Regions from separate parts of the Kosakonia sp. Marseille-Q7440 genome, predicted to be linked through region 2. Evidence: predicted binding sites of a transcription regulator. Region 2 holds the regulator's gene; each other region holds the start of a gene.
What was found. Region 2 encodes PurR, which represses purine synthesis genes. Its sites were predicted from a motif close to CANGCAAACGTTTGCNTG; they were not measured.
Positions count from the first base shown of each region.

Region 1 (3,201 bases), 930 kb from region 2:
CACCGGACGCTTCTCCAGCGCTTTCAACATGCCGCTGCGCAGCTTCTCTTCATTAAAGGGTTCACGCACATCATTGCTTTTTACTACGCGCGGCATCACAAGCTCTGCCACTTCAAAGGTGGTGAAACGCTCATTGCAAACCAGACACTGCCGACGGCGGCGAACGGATGAACCTTCTCCCACCAGGCGGGAATCGATGACTTTGGTGTCCACGGCGAAACAGAATGGGCAATGCATACGGGGTCCTGACGTGAGAGTAAACTGAAATCTATTTTAACCTGAAGTGGCATGACAACAAAGGCAGACCCTTTTTGAGACAATGGATCGATGGCAAGGCCGCAGTTGCGATCTACCATTACAGCAATCCTCCCCTTCAAGGAAACAGACGCAATGACAAGACGTTACCTAAGAACACTGTTGCTGGGAAGCCTTTTTACCCTCAGCGCCTGCGCCCCGCAAAGCGAAGTCCGCCAGCTCCATCAAAGCGTCAGTACGCTCAATAAAGAGATGAGCAAGCTGAACCAGGAGACGGTCAAAATCACACAGCAAAATAGCCTTAACGCCAAATCCGGCAGCGGTGCCTACCTGCTGCCCGGTGCCAATACGCCTGCGCTGCTGAAAAGCCAGATTGGCACACTGCGTATGTCGCTGAAAGATATCGCACCAAACGCCGCCGGAACGCGCGTTGTGTTGCATATTCAGGGTCAGTCCAACGATCCGCTGCCCGCCTTTAGCGGCACCATTGAGTATGGTCAGCTTCAGGGCACTACCGAGAACTATCAGGAAGTGAATGTGCAAAATCAGCTGATTAACGCTCCGGCCAGCACGCTGGCACCGAGCGATGTCGACATTCCGTTGCAGCTTAATGGCATCACGCCTGAGCAACTCGGTTTTGTGCGCGTTCACGATATCCAGCCCGCTAACGTTCAGTAACCACCCTGCTGCGGGCGAGCCTCTCGCCCGCCCTTTCGCGGCTCCGTTTTTCAGCCACTCTGCAACCTTGATATTCATCAATTGGCATTATCAATAAATGCCAGTACAATCGCCGCCGTTTAAACGACGCAAACGTGAACGCAATCGATTACGTATATGTCAATAATGTGAAACAACACATATTTTTGTGAGCGTGGATACTTATAATAGGCGCGCAGAAATATGAAACATTTAGCAATGTAATGCGTGCTTACTTTCACTCCCGTCTGGGATCTTAATCAGTGGCGTAATGATGAAAAAAACTCTCCTCGCAGCCGGTGCCGCACTGGCGCTTACCGCTTCTTTCTCTGCCAGCGCAGCGGAAACCAGCAAACCTGAATTTGTCTCCGACTGGTGGCATCAGAGCGTGAACGTGGTGGGCAGCTATCACACCCGTTTCGGACCGGTTCCGCGTAATGATACCTATCTGGAGTATGAAGCCTTCGCCAAAAAAGATTGGTTCGACTTCTACGGCTATCTGGATGCACCGGTCTTCTTCGGCGGCAACTCCGGCGCGAAGGGGATCTGGAACCACGGCTCTCCGCTGTTTATGGAGATCGAACCGCGCTTCTCCATCGATAAGCTGACCAATACCGATCTGAGCTTCGGTCCGTTCAAAGAGTGGTATTTCGCCAACAACTACATCTACGACATGGGCCGTAACGCGTCCGGTCGCCAGAGCACCTGGTACATGGGTCTGGGCACCGATATCGACACCGGCCTGCCGATGAGCCTCTCCCTGAACGTCTATGCGAAATACCAGTGGCAGAACTATGGCGCAGAGAACGCAAACGAGTGGGACGGCTACCGTTTCAAAGTGAAATACTTTGTACCGATTACGCCACTGTGGGGCGGCCAGCTGAGCTATATCGGCTTCACCAACTTCGACTGGGGCTCCAAACTGGGCGATCGCCGTTACTACAGCAATGGCGAACAGCAGCGTACCAGCGACTCCATCGCGTCGAGCCACATCCTCGCGCTGAGCTACGATCACTGGCACTACTCCGTCGTTGCCCGTTACTGGCATAACGGCGGTCAGTTCAAAGATGATGCGATGCTTGGCACTACTACCGTCCGCTCTACCGGCTGGGGTGGCTACCTGGTGGTCGGCTACAACTTCTGATTCTGCTCTCTGAAAAAGCCGACCACGAGTCGGCTTTTTTATGAATAAACGCCGCTGAATAAAAATCCGAAAACAGACCTTTCCAGTACACCAGTACCAATCCTCCCCATCCATTGCTCATCACCATGCTTTAAAATCCGCTCCTGAGAGGAATTTACTCTAAGGAAAAGAGAACCATGTGGGCCGTAGAAATGGAGGGCATCAGTAAGAAATATTTACTGGGCCAGGTGTGGGTAGATGCCCTTAAAGACGTCACGCTCAACATTGCAGCAAACCGCTTTACCGTCCTGTCCGGGCAATCCGGCAGCGGCAAAACAACCTTACTCAACTTAATCGGCGGCATCGATCGACCCGACAGCGGGTTTCTGACGATTGCTGGCCAGCCGATGGCGGAGCTGGATGATGACCAGTGCAGCGAATTTCGCGCCCGCCACCTCGGTTTTATCTTCCAGAACTTCAACCTTATCCCGGTGCTGACCGTGCGCGAAAACATCGAAGTTCCGCTGCTGATACAGCATAAAAACCCGGCGTATCGCCAGCAGCGCATCGATGAGATGCTCGACAATGTCGGTCTGGCGCATAAGGCTGACTCGCTGCCTAACCAGCTCTCCGGTGGTCAGCGCCAGCGCGTTGCCATCGCCCGGGCGCTGATCCACCGTCCCGCGCTGATTGTCGCCGACGAACCCACCGCTAACCTCGACAGCAAAACCGGTGCCGCCATTTTGCAGCTACTGCGCCATTTACAGCGTGAATACGCGGTGACGGTGGTGTTCTCCTCCCACGATCCGCAGGTGATTGCCGCCGCGGACGATCTCTATGTGGTGCATGACGGTAGCGTCACGCGCCCGGCAACGGTGTAAGGGGGGATAATGCAAACCACAACGCTGATGAAACACGCACTGCGTAACTTACTGCGCAGCCGCCGACGTACGCTCTCGACCCTCTGCGCCATTGTCGTGGGGGCGATAGGCATTCTGCTGTTCGCGGGCTATAACCAGTCAATTGAGTACAGCCTGCAAACCACCTTTGTGCGCGATAAAGGCCATCTGCAGATCCAGCAGCGGGACTATCTTTTGCACGGCACCAGCAACCCTGCGCTTTACAGC
Region 1 covers NZ_CBCPLT010000001.1:897,567-900,767, reverse strand. The annotation lists gene nrdR (transcriptional regulator NrdR) at 1-237, opposite strand, end outside; gene ACWPW2_RS04005 (SadB/YajI family lipoprotein) at 391-933, shown strand; gene ACWPW2_RS04000 (nucleoside-specific channel-forming protein Tsx) at 1,226-2,095, shown strand; gene ACWPW2_RS03995 (ABC transporter ATP-binding protein) at 2,272-2,955, shown strand; gene ACWPW2_RS03990 (ABC transporter permease) at 2,965-3,201, shown strand, end outside.
Region 1: the regulator PurR is predicted to act here: its motif matches at 1,071-1,088, upstream of ACWPW2_RS04000 (nucleoside-specific channel-forming protein Tsx).

Region 2 (3,201 bases):
CCAGCGCCGGGGTGAAGCCGACCAGCGGCATAATGGTGGCGAAAATACGGTTAACGCGGTGCGCCGGATAGTGATCCGTTACCAGCGCCTGCCAGCTAACGGTAGCGGCACAGACGCCGACGGCCTGCACGAAACGCAGCACCAGCAGCCAGGTGGCGTCGCGCACCCAAAGGGTGCCAAGACAGCCCAGGGCGAAAATCGACAGCCCAATCAGCAGAATCGGTTTGCGACCATAGCGATCCGACAACGGCCCCCACAGCAGTTGTGCCACCGCGAACCCGGCGAGGAACAGACTCAGCGAGGCGCTGATCACGGCGGGAGAGGTGTTTAAATCTTGCTGAATCGCGCTGAAAGCGGGCAGGTACATGTCGGTGGCTAAAAAGCCCAGCACGCTTAAGCCCGCGAGCCAGACTAAAAATCCTTTGCCAGGTTGCATTCTCATTTCTCTTTAATTGCAGGTAATCAGGGTGGGGAAGTGTAAGGAGTGCTTTCCTGGTTGTGAAACGCTAATATTTGCACATTGGTTTCAAAAATTTTGCAGGCAGAATATGTGGTCAGAATACTCCCTTGAAGTGGTGGATGCCGTAGCGCGTAACGGCAGCTTTAGCGGCGCGGCGCAGGAGTTGCACCGCGTGCCTTCGGCGGTGAGCTACACCGTGCGCCAGCTGGAGGAGTGGCTGGCGGTGCCGCTGTTTATGCGCCGCCACCGCGATGTGGAACTCACCCCCGCCGGGGTCTGGTTTTTAAAGGAGGGGCGATCTGTTATCAAAAAAATGCTGATCACCCGCCAGCAGTGTCAGCAGATCGCCAATGGCTGGCGCGGCCAGTTGCCGATTGCTGTCGATAACATTGTGAAACCCGCGCGCACCCGGCAGATGATCGTCGATTTCTACCGTCACTTCAGCGATGTCGAGCTGGTTGTCTACCAGGAGGTGTTCAACGGCGTCTGGGATGCGCTCGCCGATGGCCGTGTTGAACTGGCGATTGGCGCTACGCAGGCGATCCCCGTCGGGGGGCGCTATGCTTTTCGCGATATGGGCACTTTGAGCTGGAAGTGTGTCGTCTCACGTCAGCATCCGCTGGCGCAGCTCGACGGTCCGTTAAGCGATGAGACGTTGCGCAACTGGCCGTCGCTGATTCAGGAGGATACCTCCCGCTCTTTGCCAAAGCGTATTACCTGGCTGCTGGATAACCAGAAAAGGGTGATGGTGCCTGACTGGGCCTCGTCGGAAGCGTGCCTGTCGGCGGGGCTTTGTGTGGGGATGGTGCCAGCCCATTTTGCCCGCCCGAGGCTCGATAGCGGTGACTGGGTGGCGCTTGAACTGGAAAACCCGTTTCCGGATGCCGCCTGCTGCCTGACATGGCAACAAAACGAGGCGTCACCTGCACTGAACTGGCTGCTCGATTACTTGGGGGACAGCGAAACGTTGAATAAGGAGTGGCTGCGGGAGCCGGAGTAAGGCTCCCGCGGGAGGGGATTAACGGCGGTAATCGCGGAAGGGGCCATCGGCCACCGAGCGGCGCTCCACCAGGCGCGGATGCACCTCAATCGACTGCGACTGTTCACGCTTATTCACAATGCGATCGAGCAGCATGGTGAATGCCGTTTCGCCCAGCGAGTCTTTCGGCTGATGAATCGTCGTCAAGGCCGGGGTAAAGAAGCGCGAGTTGCGCACGTTGTCATAGCCAATGACGGAGATATCCTGCGGCACGCGCAACCCCATCTCATCGGCGGCGCAGAGTGCGCCCATTGCCATAATGTCGCCGCCGCAGAAGACCGCGGTGGGGCGCGAGGACTGGCCGAGGATCTGCTGCATGGCGCGGTAGCCGGACTCCGGCTCAAAGTCGCCCTGCACAATCCAGTTCTCCGGCACGTTGATCATCGCCTCGTTCATCGCCTTCATAAAACCGGCAAGACGGCCTGCGCCGGTGTTGCGCTCCAGCGGACCCGGGATTACGCCGATATCGCGATGGCCGCGCTCGATCAGGTAACGGCCGGCCATATAGCCGCCCTGGAAGGCGTTATCGATCACCGAATCGGTGAAGTCCGCCTTCGATTCGCCCCAGTCCATCACCACCATCGGAATATGGCGATACTCCTCAAGCATGGTGAGCACGGTTTCCGGGTACTCAGAGCACATCACCAGCAGGCCATCGACACGCTTTTGCGCCATCATCGACAGATAGGCGCGCTGCTTCTCCTGGCTGTTCCAGGCGTTGCCGAGGATCAGCGTGTAACCCTTCTGGAAACACTTCTTCTCAACCGCTTCGATGATCTCGGCAAAGTAGGCCGCTTCACTGCTGGTTGCCAGCAGACCAATCGATTTGGTGTGATTCACTTTCAGGCTGCGCGCGACGGCGCTTGGCGAATAGTGCAGCTCTTTGATTGCCGCCCAGACGGCGTTGCGCGTCTCTTCGGCGACAAAACGGGTTTTGTTAATTACATGTGATACGGTTGTAGTGGAAACGTTTGCTCGTTTCGCGACATCTTTAATCGTTGCCATCAGATATTACTCCAGACCATATCGTAAGCTCCTGATAATTCTTGAGGTAAACGTTTGCCTTTAATCACCCTGAACCCATCAAAGTGAGTGCGGTACGCCGGGAAAACGACACTGGACGTCAGGAGGGGAGTCAATGGCCGGTACGCTAATAAATTTAGCGTCGAATTTTGTCTGATCTTGAGCAAAAGGGGAAGTATTAAAACGGTTCTGCTGCCAATTCGCGCAAGATTTTTCAGATAATTTGTGCAAAAATGCGCAGGCTCACTTTTTGTGGGGAAATTAAATGGAGAAAAATTGATGAGCACCGATCTTAAGTATTCACTCTTCACCACCGTCATCGTTCTGAGCCTGATCGTTTTCGGCGCGCTGACCGCTGCACTGCATTGATCTGATGCGAGGGAGAGCCCTCTCCCTCGGTTCTTGCGTCCCCATTGTTACCCGTTGCGCAATAAACTTTTCTCCGTACGCTCACTTCTGTTTTTTGTGACACCTGTCATACTTTTGCCTTTCGCGACCCGGTAGAGGGTCGGCATGTCCATTTCGGAGTCAAAAGATGAAAATAAATTTCCCCCTGCTTGCGCTGGCAATTGGTGCCTTTGGCATTGGCACCACTGAGTTTTCGCCGATGGGGTTACTGCCGGTGATTGCGCAGGGCGTTGGGGTCTCTATTCCGGCGGCGGGGATGCTGATCAGCGCC
Region 2 covers NZ_CBCPLT010000001.1:1,832,237-1,835,437, forward strand. The annotation lists gene punC (purine nucleoside transporter PunC) at 1-436, opposite strand, end outside; partial or broken gene punR (DNA-binding transcriptional activator PunR) at 549-1,482, shown strand; gene purR (HTH-type transcriptional repressor PurR) at 1,479-2,504, opposite strand; gene cydH (cytochrome bd-I oxidase subunit CydH) at 2,802-2,891, shown strand; gene ACWPW2_RS08455 (MFS transporter) at 3,058-3,201, shown strand, end outside.

Region 3 (3,201 bases), 390 kb from region 2:
GCTGAGATCTATAACAAAGATGGCAACAAAGTTGATATCTATGGTAAAGCGGTTGGTCTGCACTACTTCACCAAAGATAATGGCGCTAATGGTTATGCTGGCAACGGCGACCAAACTTACGCTCGTCTGGGCTTCAAAGGCGAAACCAAAATTAACGACCAGCTGACCGGTTACGGCCAGTGGGAATATAACTTTGCAGGCAACAACTCTGAAGGTTCAGACGCACAGACTAATAACAAAACCCGTCTGGCATTCGCAGGCCTGAAATTCGGCGACGCGGGCTCTTTCGACTACGGTCGTAACTACGGCCTGGTATATGACGCAATCGGCGTAACCGATATGCTGCCAGAGTTCGGTGGCGACACCGGCAACAGCGATAACTTCTTCTCCGGTCGTAACGGTGGTCTGGCAACTTACCGTAACAGCAACTTCTTCGGCCTGGTTGACGGTCTGAACTTCGGCGTTCAGTACCTGGGTAAAAATGAGCGTACCGTGGTTAACCGCTCTAACGGCGACGGCTGGGCAACTTCTCTGAGCTACGACTTCGACGGCTTCGGCATTGTCGGTGGCTACGGCGCGGCTGACCGTACCAATGCCCAACAGAGTCCTACTCTGCTCGGACATGGCGACAAAGCTGAGCAGTGGGCAACCGGCGTGAAGTATGACGCAAACAACATCTACCTGGCAGCTCTGTACGGCGAGTCCCGTAACGCAACCCGCATTAATGGCGGTTACGCGAACAAAACTCAGGACTTCTCCGTTGTTGCTCAGTACCAGTTCGACTTCGGTCTGCGTCCGTCCATCGCTTACTACAAATCTAAAGCGAAAGATGTTGAAGGCGTAGGTAGCGAAGATTACGTTGACTACATCGAATTGGGCGCAACCTACTACTTCAACAAAAACATGTCCACCTATGTTGACTACATCATCAACCAGATTGATAAAGACAACAAACTGGGCGTAGGTTACGACGACACCGTAGCTGTGGGTATCGTTTACCAGTTCTAATCAGTCACCCTCGACTGTTATAGGCATTTAAAACAGGGCTTCGGCCCTGTTTTTTTATGCCTGCGGCAAAAAGCGCGACGACTTTTGAAAAGCGTCGCGCTTTTTATTGCAAACGGTTGGCAATTCCCCTGCCAGCCGTTAACCTGATAACGGAATTCCCTTCTGTCATCAAAATGGAACCTCGTCATGTTTGAGAATATTACCGCTGCCCCTGCCGACCCTATTCTGGGCCTGGCCGATCTGTTTCGCGCCGATGAACGCCCGCACAAAATTAATTTAGGCATCGGTGTCTATAAAGATGAAACCGGTAAAACGCCGGTGCTGACTAGCGTGAAGAAAGCAGAGCTCTATCTGCTGGAAAACGAAGCCACCAAAAACTACCTCGGCATCGACGGCATTCCAGAATTTGGCCGCTGCACCCAGGAGTTACTCTTCGGCAAAGGCAGCGCCATTATCAATGACAAACGCGCACGGACGGCACAAACCCCAGGCGGCACCGGCGGTCTGCGCGTTGCCGCAGATTTCCTTGCCAAAAACAGCAGTGTAAAACGCGTCTGGGTCAGCAACCCGAGCTGGCCGAACCACAAAGGCGTGTTTAACTCTGCCGGCCTGGAAGTGTGCGAATACGCTTACTACGATGCACAGAACCATACCCTCGATTTTGAAGGCCTGCTGGCCAGCCTTGAGCAGGCGCAGGCGGGTGACGTAGTGCTGTTCCACGGCTGCTGCCACAACCCGACCGGTATCGATCCGACGCTGGAGCAGTGGGAAGCGCTGGCGAAGCTTTCTGTAGAGAAAGGATGGCTGCCGCTGTTCGATTTCGCCTATCAGGGTTTCGCTCGCGGTCTGGAAGAGGATGCTGAGGGGCTGCGTGCCTTCGCTGCGCTGCATAAAGAGCTGCTGGTCGCCAGTTCCTACTCGAAAAACTTCGGCCTCTACAACGAGCGTGTAGGTGCCTGTACGCTGGTCTGCGCCGATGCAGATACTGCCGATCGCGCATTCAGCCAGATGAAATCGGTGATCCGCGCAAACTACTCCAACCCGCCAGCCCACGGCGCGTCAGTGGTTGCAACTATCCTCAGCAACACTGCCCTGCGTGCGATCTGGGAGCAGGAGCTGACCGATATGCGCCAGCGCATTCAGCGTATGCGTCTGCTGTTTGTGAATACGCTGCAGGAGAAAGGCGCAAACCGCGACTTTAGCTTTATCACCCGCCAGAATGGCATGTTCTCATTCAGCGGCCTGACCAAAGAGCAGGTGCTGCGCCTGCGTGAAGAGTTCGGCATCTATGCCGTGGCTTCCGGGCGTATCAACGTCGCCGGCATGACGCCGGACAATATGGCCCCGCTGTGCGAGGCGATTGTCGCCGTCCTGTAAGCAAGACGCAGGAAGTAAAAAGGGTCGCTTACGCGACCCTTTTTTGTTTACCACACCGGTTGTTCATCCTGCAGGAACGGGTTGTGCAACCGCTCATTCCCTAATGTCGAGAGTGGCCCGTGCCCCGGAATAAAGGTCACGTCATCACCAAGCGGCAACAGCTTATGCTTGATGGAGTGAATCAGTTGCGCGTGATCCCCTTTCGGGAAATCGCTGCGCCCTACGCCGCCTTTAAAGACCACGTCGCCAGAGATCAGCAAACGTGACTGCGCGTCAAAAAAGACGATATGCCCCGGTGTATGTCCCGGACAGTGCAGCACCTGCAGGCTGATATTGCCTACGGCTACGCTGTCGCCTTCATTTAACCAACGATCGGGCGTCAGCGGCTGGCAATCTTCGAGGCCAAACATGCGGCTCTGCGCCGGTAATCCCTGTAGCCAGAACTCATCTTCTTTTTCCGGGCCAATAATTGGCACACCATAATGCTGCGCCAGTTCCGCCGCCGCACCAACATGATCGAGATGACCATGCGTGAGCAGGATTTGCGTCACCGTCACACCACACGCATCCACTTCCTGAATAATGCGCTCTGCGTCTCCGCCGGGATCGACCACGGCAGCGACTTGCGTCTGTTCACACCAGATTAGCGAGCAATTCTGGGAGAACGCGGTAACCGGAATAATACGATAGTTCATACTGCTCCTGTAGCTCAGACTGAGTTTTACCAGTGCCTTACCGGCCCGGTGTCAATATGCACAAAATTGCTTTTGGGGTAGTATCCTACACCACCCGCGCGCAGAGATAACGCAGCTTTGC
Region 3 covers NZ_CBCPLT010000001.1:1,441,842-1,445,042, reverse strand. The annotation lists gene ompF (porin OmpF) at 1-1,008, shown strand, start outside; gene ACWPW2_RS06540 (amino acid aminotransferase) at 1,195-2,385, shown strand; gene ACWPW2_RS06535 (MBL fold metallo-hydrolase) at 2,433-3,080, opposite strand; gene ACWPW2_RS06530 (YcbK family protein) at 3,107-3,201, opposite strand, start outside.
Region 3: the regulator PurR is predicted to act here: its motif matches at 1,114-1,131, upstream of ACWPW2_RS06540 (amino acid aminotransferase).

Region 4 (3,201 bases), 1.3 Mb from region 2:
AATCAGCAGCTCTTTAGTCGGAGAGAGGTCGAGGCCGCGGGCGCAAATCTCTTCAAACTCTTCGCGGTTATAGGCGATGCCGCCGCCGGTGCCGCCCATGGTAAAGGAGGGGCGGATAATGCACGGGTAGCCGACGTCAGCCGCCACGGCCAGCGCTTCGTCCATAGTGTGCGCAATGCCGGAACGCGCGGTATCGAGGCCAATTTTCTTCATCGCGATATCGAAACGGCGGCGATCTTCCGCTTTATCAATCGCATCTGCGGTGGCACCAATCATCGTCACGCCGAACTCTTCCAGCACGCCCTGACGCTCAAGCTCCAGCGCGCAGTTGAGCGCCGTCTGGCCGCCCATTGTCGGCAGCACTGCATCCGGGCGCTCTTTTTCGATGATCTTACGCACCACTTCCCAGTGGATCGGCTCGATATAGGTGGCGTCCGCCATTTCCGGGTCGGTCATGATGGTTGCCGGGTTGGAGTTTACCAGGATTACGCGGTAACCCTCTTCGCGCAGCGCTTTACACGCCTGCGCGCCGGAGTAGTCGAATTCACACGCCTGGCCGATAACAATCGGGCCAGCGCCAAGGATCAGGATGCTTTTTAGGTCTGTACGTTTTGGCATGGCTCTTTTTCTCCTGATTATTTGGCGGTATGACGATACTGCTCAATCAATTCAATAAAGTGGTCAAACAGCGGCGCGGCGTCGTGCGGGCCAGGGCTGGCTTCCGGGTGACCCTGGAAGCTGAAGGCCGGCTTATCGGTGCGGTGAATGCCCTGCAGCGTGCCGTCGAACAGCGATTTGTGCGTGACGCGCAGGTTAGCAGGCATGGAAGCCTCGTCGACGGCAAAGCCGTGGTTCTGCGCGGTGATCATCACCCTATTGTTGTCGATATCTTTTACCGGGTGGTTGCCGCCGTGGTGACCAAACTTCATCTTCACGGTTTTCGCACCGCTCGCCAGCGCCAGCAGCTGGTGGCCGAGGCAGATGCCGAACACCGGAATATCGGTTTCGAGGAAAGCTTTAATGGCGTCGATAGCGTAGTCGCACGGTGCCGGGTCGCCGGGACCGTTAGAGAGGAAGATGCCGTCTGGATTCATTTTCAGCACCTCTGCGGCCGGGGTTTGCGCCGGGACTACCGTCAGGCGGCAGCCGCGATCCACCAGCATGCGCAGGATGTTGCGTTTTGCGCCGTAATCATAGGCCACAACGTGGTAAGGCAGTTCGCTCTCTTGTTTCGCTTCCGGCAGTTCGTCCGCCAGCGTCCAGCTACCCTGCGTCCAGCTGTAGCTCTCCTGGGTCGTCACCTCTTTCGCCAGATCCATCCCGTTCAGCCCCGGGAAGGCTTTCGCTTTCTCCAGCGCCACGGTCTCGTCGAGGTTTTCGCCCGCGATGATGCAGCCGTTCTGTGCGCCTTTTTCGCGCAGCAGGCGGGTCAGCTTGCGGGTATCAATATCGGCAATCGCCACGATGTTATGGCGTTTCAGGTAGGAAGAGAGATCTTCAGTGCTGCGGTAGTTGCTGGCAATCAGCGGAAGGTCACGAATGACCAGACCCTGCGCATGCACCTGAGAGGACTCTTCGTCAGCCGCGTTGGTGCCGACATTGCCGATATGAGGATAAGTAAGAGTGACGATTTGGCGGGAATAGGAAGGATCAGTGAGGATTTCTTGATAACCGGTCATTGAAGTATTGAAAACGACTTCCCCAACCGCCGTGCCCGTTGCCCCTATGGCCCGACCGTAAAACTGGGTTCCGTCTTCCAGAACCAATAGCGCTGACTTAATCAAAACACCCTCCAGAGAATATTCACTCACTTTATTTGCATATTAATTCATATCAGGATGATGAATCAATGCAAATTTGCTGGCCGTGGATTTTTGGCAAACGGCGGCATTCTGGAGAGATGTGGGATAAAAGTCAACTTATGACGCCTATTTTTCTTTCTCTTTTACGCCACTGCCTGCTTTTACAGGGTTTAAGAGATAAAAAAAGAAGATAAGCAGAGCGGGGAAAACGCTTGCGCGGTAAGAAAATTGTATCTCAGTAGCGATCTGGGTGAAAAACCAGACCAGATGGTCAAAATTTACATTTTAGAAACAAAAAATGGCTTATAAAGTATCTATTTCACCGCTTTAAGCTTAAAAATCATTTTTAGAAGGCAAAATAAAAGGGCAATAAATTATTGCCCTTTGCAATCAATCCATTATGACTGCAACAACCACATCACGAAGGGTAAAAATGCTTACAGATTGTTGAGATCGAGGACATCACGCATGTCAAAAAGGCCTCTTTCTTTGTCTTTAAGCCATGAAGCGGATCGCACCGCGCCATTAGCGAAGGTCATGCGGCTTGATGCTTTATGCGTAATCTCGACACGTTCGCCAATATCGGCGAACATCGCCGTATGTTCGCCGACGATATCCCCGGCGCGAACCGTAGCAAAGCCAATAGTGCCGGGAACGCGCTCGCCGGTATGGCCTTCACGTGAATAAACCGCACACTCTTTTAACTCTTTATTCAGTGAGCTGGCGATCGCTTCACCCATCGCCAGCGCCGTGCCTGACGGGGCATCCACTTTATAGCGGTGGTGGGCTTCGATAATTTCGATATCGGTGTAGTCGCCCATCACCTTTGCCGCTTTCTCCAGCAACTTCAGCATGACGTTCACGCCAACGCTAAAGTTGGCGGCAAAGACGATGGCAATCTCCTGCGCCGCATCGCTGATCGCCTGCTTGCCCGCGTCATCAAAACCGGTTGTTCCAATCACCATAGCTTTATGGTGCTGACGGCAAAACGCGAGATGGTGAAGCGTCCCTTCCGGGCGGGTGAAATCGATAAAGACATCGAAATCCTCTTTTACCGCCTCAAGGCTGCTCTGCACCGTGACGCCGCTTTTACCCGCGCCTGCGAGTTCGCCCGCATCGCTTCCCAGCAGAGAGGAACCCTCCCGCTCCAGCGCTGCACCAAGGGCCACGCCCTCCATAGCCAGCGCCGCCTGAATCAGCTGTCGGCCCATTCGACCGCCAGCGCCCGCGATGGCTACGCGGATTGCTGCATCATGCATAGTTGTGCTCTTTTGTTAATTAAATGCGTAAAAATCGTTTCCAGATTAACCAGCCCATCGCTGAGCCACCAGCCGAAAACGCCAATAATTAGAAATTAATGATATACACCAGCAAATATCAGTAAAAGGCATGACAAGAG
Region 4 covers NZ_CBCPLT010000001.1:513,588-516,788, reverse strand. The annotation lists gene carB (carbamoyl-phosphate synthase large subunit) at 1-618, opposite strand, end outside; gene carA (glutamine-hydrolyzing carbamoyl-phosphate synthase small subunit) at 636-1,784, opposite strand; gene dapB (4-hydroxy-tetrahydrodipicolinate reductase) at 2,240-3,061, opposite strand.
Region 4: the regulator PurR is predicted to act here: its motif matches at 2,004-2,021, upstream of carA (glutamine-hydrolyzing carbamoyl-phosphate synthase small subunit).